DNA from 4 places in the Mesorhizobium sp. WSM4836 genome. Region 2 is predicted to be linked to each of the others. Evidence: predicted binding sites of a transcription regulator. Region 2 holds the regulator's gene; each other region holds the start of a gene.

Region 1 (2,202 bases), on a different contig from region 2:
GTCTATTTCGACGGTGCCAATCTCAACGCGCTGGTCGGCCTCGCCCGTCCCGGCGATATCGGCGCCGATGTCTGCCACATGAACCTGCACAAGACTTTCTGCATCCCGCATGGCGGCGGCGGCCCCGGCGTCGGCCCGATCGGCGTCAAGGCGCACCTGAGGCCATATCTGCCCGGCCACGTCACTGAAGGCTCGGCCCATGCCGTGGCGGCGGCACCGTTCGGCAGCGCTTCGATCCTGCCGATCACCTGGATGTATATCCGCATGATGGGCGCCTCCGGCCTGAAGCAAGCGACCGAGACTGCGATCATCTCCGCCAACTATGTGGCGACGCGGCTTGGGGAACATTTCCCTCTGCTTTACAAGGGGCGCAACGGACGCGTCGCGCATGAATGCATTCTCGACACCCGCGTGCTCAAGGACAGCGCCGGTATCAGCGTCGACGACATCGCCAAGCGGCTGATCGACTACGGCTTCCACGCGCCGACCATGTCGTTCCCGGTGGCCGGCACGCTGATGGTCGAGCCGACCGAGTCCGAGCCCAAGCGCGAGCTGGATCGTTTCTGCGAGGCGATGATCGCCATAGCCGGCGAGGCGGCCAAGGTGGCGAAGGGCGAATGGCCGTTGGCCGACAATCCCCTGGTCAATGCGCCGCACACCGCCGCCGAGGCATTGGCCGGCCAGTGGACCCATCCCTATTCGCGCCTGGAAGCGGCCTACCCCGCCGGCGATGCCGATACGGCGGCAAAATACTGGCCGCCGGTGTCACGCATCGACAACGTCGCCGGCGACCGCAACCTGGTCTGCTCCTGCCCGCCGCTGTCGGAATATCTGGGCGCGGCGGAATAAAGCCAGGGCAGCCTCGGACTGATCAGAAGACCCCATTTCCACGCAGGCGGAAATGGGGTGATCCGGTTGTTCACTATGAGCGTTGCTCCCGCAAAGGATCAGCCGCCCGACTCATTTCCGCCGCTTGGTTGCGGAATGGTTTTGCGATAAGAGGCTCCATCCTCGAACGTAACAGGAACCTCCATCGCCTGCCCGCAAAAAGCGTGGCACTATCGGGTGGTGATTCGCAGCATCGGAATCCAGGATCGGCATGGACGACAATAACGATCTTTTCGCCAAATTGGACAAGCAGCCGCAGCCGGCTCGCGTCCCCGCGCGCCCGGCCGACCCGCTGGTGCAAGCGGCGAAGCGGCCAGCGCCCCGTGATGCCAGCGAGAGCTACAGTGCCGCCGATATCGAAGTGCTGGAGGGGCTGGAGCCGGTGCGCCGCCGCCCGGGCATGTACATTGGAGGCACCGACGACAAGGCGATGCACCATCTGTTCGCCGAGGTCATCGACAACTCGATGGACGAGGCGGTCGCCGGCCATGCGACCTTTATCGATGTCGAGCTTTCCGCCGACGGATACCTGTCCGTCACCGACAATGGCCGCGGCATTCCGGTCGATCCGCACCCGAAATTCAAGAAGCCGGCGCTCGAACTCATCATGACGACGCTGCATTCAGGCGGCAAGTTCGACAGCAAGGTTTACGAGACGTCCGGCGGCCTGCACGGTGTCGGCGTTTCCGTGGTCAACGCGCTGTCGGACCATCTCGAGGTCGAGGTCGCGCTGGGAAGGAAACTTTATCGGCAAAAGTTCTCGCGCGGCATTCCTGTGACCGGCCTGGAGCAGCTCGGCGAGGTGCACAATCGCCGCGGCACGAAGATCCGCTTCCATCCAGACGAGCAGATTTTCGGCAAGGGTGCTGCTTTCGAGCCGGCGCGGCTCTACCGCATGGCTCGGTCCAAGGCCTATCTGTTCGGCGGTGTCGAAATCCGCTGGACCTGCGATCCCTCGCTGATCAAGGAAAAGGACACAACGCCGGCCAAGGCAGAATTCCATTTTCCGGGCGGCCTCAAGGATTATCTGAAAGCCTCGCTCGGCGACGAATTCCAGGTGACCCGTGAAATGTTCGCCGGCAGGAGCGAGAAGCAGGGCGGTCACGGTTCGCTCGAATGGGCCGTAACCTGGTTCGGCGGCGACGGTTTTATAAATTCCTATTGCAACACCATTCCGACCGCCGAAGGCGGCACGCATGAGGCCGGGTTCCGCAACGTCCTGACGCGCGGCTTGCGCGCTTATGCCGACCTTGTCGGCAACAAGCGCGCCTCGATCGTCACATCCGAGGATGTGATGATCTCGGCGGCGGGCAT
Region 2 (2,202 bases):
CGACTGTTCTTCCAATACCTGGTTGCGCGCAGCAAGGCTCACCGGCGAGAAGCGCCCTGACCAGGCGGTGGAAACGAGGACTTAACCGAGGTTGGCGTTTTGAGTTCGTTTCGTTCACGGTGCATTGACCAAACCGCAGAGTCGATACGAGTTCAATTCCGTGCCCTTTGCCGACCGGCGGCCGAAGGCCAGCGTGGCCTTTCGGGAAGCCAGAAGAGCGCAAACGAAAGCAGAATCAAGGCGATGAGGCTCGCGGCGGTGAAAATGGGGTACCCCGGTAGAGGCGTCGTTTGTTTCCCGAGCCTTAACGCATTCATTAAACTTTAAACAGTTGCGGAACACAACTGGAACAGATAGTGTTTGTTCTGGGTTTGTTTTTCTGATTCTGTTGGGGGTCGTTATGCTGACACGCAAACAACACGAACTGCTTATGTTCATCCACGAAAGGTTGAAGGAAAGCGGTATCCCGCCTTCCTTCGACGAGATGAAGGAAGCGCTCGACCTGGCTTCCAAATCCGGAATCCACCGGCTGATTACGGCGCTGGAGGAGCGCGGCTTCATTCGCCGTTTGCCCAACCGGGCCCGTGCGCTGGAGGTGCTGCGCCTGCCTGACTCGATCGCCCCCGGCCTCAATGCGGCACGCAAGTTCTCGCCGAGTGTCATCCAGGGCAGTCTTGGGCAAGGCGGTCCTCGGCAAGGCAAGCCGGCCCCTTCGCGCCCTGCAGCCGGCAATGATGACGATGTCGTCGCCGCCATTTCGATCCCAGTGATGGGCCGCATCGCCGCCGGTGTGCCGATCGATGCCATCCAGCACCAGACGCATTCGATTTCGGTGCCGCCGGATATGATCATGGGCGGCGAGCATTATGCGCTCGAGGTCAAAGGTGATTCGATGATCGAGGCCGGCATTTTCGACGGCGACACGGTGATTATCCGCAATGCCGATACGGCGAGCCCCGGTGAGATCGTGGTGGCACTGGTCGACGAGGAGGAAGCGACGCTGAAGCGCTTCCGCCGCAAGGGCGCCTCGATCGCCCTGGAAGCCGCCAATCCGGCCTACGAGACGCGCATCTTCGGACCAGACAGGGTCAAGGTGCAAGGCAAGCTCGTCGGACTGATCCGCCGCTACTGAGTTCCGCCCTTGGCGCCAGCTTTGGGTTTGTCGGCCCTGCGGTATGGCGGCAGGCCCCGTGCCGCGCGTGAAAATTTTCGCTGCACGTGCCAGGGCCGGTATGATTTTTCGATCGCGAAACGGATTTCGGCGCGCGTTGCCGCTTGTGGATCGAAATAGACGGCCGCACTTCCCGCGCGCGCCAGTTGCCGTTTGGTGACGACGAGGACCAGCCGGTCGTAGTAGCAGGGATTATGGGCGGTGGCGTCGTCGATGACGATCAAGCTGGCAAAGGCGCAGGCTGGCCCTGCAGCATCGCGGTCCTTGGCTTGCGCGATGATCGCGCCGGATGGATGCCGGGCAAGGCAGAGACCGTCCGTGCAAATGAACGGCATGCCGGGCGGTAGGTCGGCCGGATCGGCAATGTCGAATTGCGGATCGTTCTTTCCAGGTGTTTCCGGCGCGACGATAGCCTCTGATGTGAGCGCGCGTTTCCAGTTGTCGATGGTGAACTCATTCGGGCCTGCCCGGTTGACCGCGAGTTCACCGCTGCCGATCGGCAGCGCGACCAGCCGTGCGTCCTCCGAGATCAATACATCGGGTACGCGGGTCTGCGTTGTCGTTAGCAAGCCGGCGAGCGCAAAAGGAAGTGCCACGAGCCGCAGCCAGGTCGTCGCCATGCTGGCAATGACGAGGGCGATCGTCACCAAAAGGACAGATCTCAGCGAAATCAGCCCGACCGCATCGATCGGCGAGCGTTCGGAGATCCACCCGGACAGGGCGATCATCGCCGTCAGCCCCTTGCCCATCACGTAGAGGAAAGGCCCGTCCGCGCCGAACGGCATCGCCAGCGCACTGAGGACGGCGAAGGGCATGACGACCAGTGAGACGATAGGCATGATGGCCAGATTGGCGAGCAGGCTGAGCGGCGCCACGCGCTGGAAATGCCATATGGCGAAAAGCGCCGTGGCGCTCCCTGCAATGATCGAGGTCATCGCCAGGCCGCCCATCCCCAGCAGAACCTTTCGAGCGGCAAAGCGTAGCGGCGACCGCCGGGGCGGCGGCGTGGTGGCCCTGCCGGCGCGGTAATC
Region 3 (2,202 bases), on a different contig from region 2:
CAGCAGGCGCAGCCACATGTACTGCGCGGTGTTGGTGTCCTGGTATTCGTCGACGAGGATGTAGCGGAAGCGCTTGTGGTATTCCTTCAGCACGTCCGGGTTGGCGCGGAAGATGCGGATCGGGTGGCACAGGAGATCGCCGAAGTCGCAGGCGTTCAGCGTCTTCAGCCGCTCCTGATAGGCCTTGTAGAGCTCGCGGCCCTTGCCGTTGGCGAAGGCACGGGCATCGCCCTCCGGGATGTCGGTGGGGCCAAGCCCCTTGTTCTTCCAGTTATCGATCATCTGGGCGAACTGCTTGGCCGGCCAGCGCTTGTCGTCCAGCCCTTCGGCCTGGATGAGCTGCTTGATCAGGCGCACGACATCGTCGGTGTCGAGGATCGTGAAGTCGGATTTGAGCCCGGCCAGCTCGGCGTGCCGGCGCAGCAGCTTCACGCCAATCGAATGGAAGGTGCCGAGCCACGGCATGCCCTCGACATTGCCTTCGCCGATCAACAGGCCGATGCGCTGTTTCATCTCGCGCGCCGCCTTGTTGGTGAAGGTGACGGCGAGAATCTGCGAGGGGAAGGCTTTGCCGGTGGCAAGGATGTGGGCGATGCGGGTGGTGAGCACCCGCGTCTTCCCGGTGCCGGCGCCGGCCAGCACCAGCACCGGGCCCTCGGTGGTTTCCACCGCCAGCCGCTGCTCGGGGTTGAGGCCGTTGAGATAATCGGGCGCGTTGTTTTGCCCGCTGCGGGCAGCCATGGCGCGCGCGGCAATGCCCGACGGGGCCACGGGCCGCGCGTTCGGTTCGTCAAAAAAGGGCATGTCTTCCGAAAACCCGGGCATCTCTCCCCGAATGTAGTGATTCGGCAGCGAAAGGCCAGAAGTGTCTCCGTTTTGTTCTCTGTTCAGTCGGTAGACTCACAATCTGAATGGGTCCGCTAACCAAAACGCCGGGCCTGAGATGGGTCGGTACCGCAAAACGCCGAGCTTGCTTGACAGGGGAGGCGGGCCGGAGAAAGTTGCGTGGGGGCAGGAACGCAATGCGGGGTTGCCCATGGACGCGTCGCGGAGCGCACCAGTCGAAGGAGCACCGTCTTGGCTGTGGTCATCACCTCCCTGATCCTTTTCCTCATCGGCCTGGCGCTTGGCGGCGGCGGCATCTGGCTCGTGACGCTGGGCGGCAGCTGGTATTACGTCATCGCCGGTCTAGCTTTCCTTGTCGCGGCCTGGCTGCTCTACAGGCGCAGATCCACGGCGCTGTGGCTCTACGCGGCGATCGTGCTCGGCACGCTCGCCTGGGCGGTCTGGGAGATCGGCTTCGACTGGTGGGAGCTCGGCCCGCGCGGCGGCATCATCGTGCTTGTCGCGCTGTGGCTGTTGACGCCATGGGCGCGGCGCGGGCTTGCCGGTCCCGACGGACGCGCGCCGCTGATCCTGGCCGTGCTGGCATCGCTTGCCGTCGCCGGTTATTCGATGACCGTCGATCCAAAGGATATTGCGGGTGAACTCAACACGGACAAGGTGACGCCGACGGCCGATCTCGGCGGCAACGTGCCCGCCGGCGAATGGCACTATTACGGCCGCACGCAATATGGCCAGCGCTATTCGCCACTCGACCAGATCACCGCCGAAAACGTTGCCAATCTGCAGCCGGCCTGGACCTATCGCACTGGCGACGTGAAAGGGCCCGACGACATCGCCGAGACGACCTATCAGGTGACGCCGCTAAAGATCGCCGACACGCTCTATATCTGCACGCCGCATAATTTTGTCATCGCCATAGACGCCGCCACCGGCAAGGAGAAATGGCGCTTCGATCCGCAGGTCAAGCTCGACAAGGACCGCCAGCACCAGACCTGCCGCGGCGTGTCCTATTATGCCGACGCCAAGATCGCCGCCGGCCAGCCCTGTGCCACACGCATCTACCTGCCGACATCCGACGCCCGGCTGATCGCGCTCGACGCCGCGAATGGCCAAGTCTGCCCGACATTTGCCGAAGGCGGCACGCTGAACCTGCTCGCCAACATGCCATACCCGAAGCCGGGCTATTATTATTCGACCTCGGCGCCGCTCATCGTCGCCAACAAGATCATCGTCGGCGGCGCGGTCAACGACAATTATTCGACGCAGGAGCCGTCCGGCGTCATCCGTGTCTACGATGCCGACGCAGGCGCGCTGTTGTGGAATTGGGATTCCGGCAATCCGGACCAGACGACGCCG
Region 4 (2,202 bases), on a different contig from region 2:
CCGAGCTTTTCGCTGGCGTCCCTGAGCAGCGACAGGCCGGCGGCATCGGGCATGGCGATCTCCTCGATGACCGACGGCGAGCAATGCGCGTTGGTAGTGGCGGAGGTCGCGCCGAGCCGCTCGAAGCGCTCGCGCTGGATCGTCCGCGCCCGCGCCACGCGTAGTGCCACGGCTGCACTTTTCTCGGCCCGGTCCGGCCGGATCAGATCGCTGGCCGAGACCGCCGGCACCTCGATCCTGAGATCGATGCGATCGAGCAGCGGGCCGGAAATGCGCGCCTGGTAGTCGGTGCGGCAGCGGTCGCCGCGCAAGCAGCGATAGCCTGGTTCGCCGGCCATGCCGCAACGGCACGGGTTCATCGCCGCGACCAGCTGGATGCGTGCCGGATAGGTGACGCGGTGGTTGGCCCGCGCGATCATGCAGTCGCCGGTCTCCAGCGGCTGGCGCAGCGCATCGAGCGCCTGCGGCGAGAATTCGGGAAACTCGTCGAGGAACAGCACGCCGTGATGGGCAAGCGAGGCCTCGCCCGGCCGCACGCGCAGGCCGCCGCCGACCATCGCCGCCATCGAGGCCGAATGATGCGGCGCGCGGAACGGCCGCCGGTCGGTGAGCTTTCCTTCGCCGAGCTCGCCGGCCACAGAGGCGATCATCGAGACTTCGAGCAATTCCCTGGGCGCCAGCGGCGGCAGGATCGACGGCAGCCGCTGCGCCAGCATCGACTTTCCCGAGCCCGGCGGCCCGACCATCAGCAGATTGTGGCCGCCGGCCGCCGCCACCTCCAGCGCCCGCTTGGCGGTCTCCTGGCCCTTGATGTCGGCGAGATCCGGCAGGTCGCGCGCCGAAGCATGGATGCCGGCTTCCGGCCGCGACAGAACCTGCGTGCCGCGAAAATGATTGGCGATGGCGATCAGGCTGCGCGGCGCCAATATATCGAAATCCTTGCCGGCCCACGCCGCTTCCGGGCCGCAGGCGAACGGGCAGATCAGGCCCTTGCCCTCGGCATTGGCGCCGATCGCCGCCGGCAGCGCGCCGGCCACAGCGGCAATGGTGCCGTCGAGCGATAATTCGCCAAGCACGACATAGCCGGCCAGCATGTCGCCCGGAATGGCGCCGAGCGCCGCCATCAGCCCGAGCGCGATCGGCAGATCGTAGTGGCTGCCTTCCTTGGGCAGGTCGGCAGGCGCCAGATTGACGGTGACCTTCTTCGACGGCATCGACAGGCCCGATGCATGCAATGCTGCCTGTACCCGCTCGCGGCTTTCGGCCACCGCCTTGTCGGCCAGCCCGACGATGTGCATGTTGACCTTGCCCGGCGCGATCATCACCTGCACGTCGACCGGCACGGCCTCGATGCCCTGGAAAGCAACCGTGCGAACCCGCGCCACCATGTCTTCACCCCGGATGCAGGCTTTTGCCCCAAGCCTTTGCGATCATGCCGCGAACGGCGTCACCGGAGACAACCACAGATTTCCGGCGAAGGCAAGAACATTTGGGGAACGGCTGAACGGAACGGCTGCAATGGTTTGCAACGCGGCCGCTCCGAGGCGAGCCTATTTCCGCTTCTCCTCCACCGCATCCCAGAACAGGCTGGCGATGTCGGCGCCCCCAAAACGCTGCACTTCGCGTATTCCGGTCGGTGAGGTCACGTTTATCTCGGTCATGTAGTCTCCGATGACGTCGATGCCGACCAGGATGAAGCCGCGCCCCTTCAGCGAGGGGCCGATGCGGGCGCAGATCTCGCGTTCGCGTTCCGTCAGCTCGGTCTTTTCGGCGCGGCCGCCGACATGCATGTTGGAGCGCGAATCATGCTCGGCCGGCACGCGGTTGATGGCGCCGACCGGCTCGCCGTCGATCAGGATGATGCGCTTGTCGCCAGCCCGCACTTCCTTGAGGTAGCGCTGCACGATGTAGGGTTCGCGGAACATCTGGCCGAACATTTCGAGCAGCGAGGCGAGGTTGCGGTCGGCCTCGTGCAGGTGGAAGATGCCGGCGCCGCCATTGCCGTAAAGCGGCTTCACGATGATGTCGCCGAACTCCTTGCGGAACGCAGCGACCTCGAGCGGGTCCTTGGTAATCAGCGTGTCCGGCATCAGGTCGGGAAATTCGGTGACGAAGATCTTTTCCGGGCTGTTGCGCACCCAGGCCGGGTCGTTGACCACCAGCGTCTTCGGATGGATGCGCTCGAGAATATGCGTGGTGGTG

What was found. Region 2 encodes LexA, which represses DNA repair genes until DNA is damaged. Its sites were predicted from a motif close to TGTTCNNNNTGTGTTCNG; they were not measured.
Region 1: parE (DNA topoisomerase IV subunit B) is a predicted target of LexA. The motif match lies at 1,012-1,029, and genes of this name have one in related genera.
Region 3: AC0L2P_RS21935 (ATP-dependent helicase) is a predicted target of LexA. The motif match lies at 867-884, and genes of this name have one in related genera.
Region 4: AC0L2P_RS05590 (YifB family Mg chelatase-like AAA ATPase) is a predicted target of LexA. The motif match lies at 1,482-1,499, and genes of this name have one in related genera.

Annotation. Positions count from the first base shown of each region.
Region 1 is NZ_JBVVQF010000007.1:7,104-9,305, forward strand. It holds gene gcvP (aminomethyl-transferring glycine dehydrogenase) at 1-849, shown strand, start outside; gene parE (DNA topoisomerase IV subunit B) at 1,100-2,202, shown strand, end outside.
Region 2 is NZ_JBVVQF010000004.1:166,956-169,157, forward strand. It holds gene lexA (transcriptional repressor LexA) at 401-1,132, shown strand; gene AC0L2P_RS06925 (ComEC/Rec2 family competence protein) at 1,126-2,202, opposite strand, start outside.
Region 3 is NZ_JBVVQF010000019.1:135,916-138,117, reverse strand. It holds gene AC0L2P_RS21935 (ATP-dependent helicase) at 1-825, opposite strand, end outside; gene AC0L2P_RS21930 (glucose/quinate/shikimate family membrane-bound PQQ-dependent dehydrogenase) at 1,078-2,202, shown strand, end outside.
Region 4 is NZ_JBVVQF010000003.1:282,857-285,058, reverse strand. It holds gene AC0L2P_RS05590 (YifB family Mg chelatase-like AAA ATPase) at 1-1,388, opposite strand, end outside; gene gshB (glutathione synthase) at 1,551-2,202, opposite strand, start outside.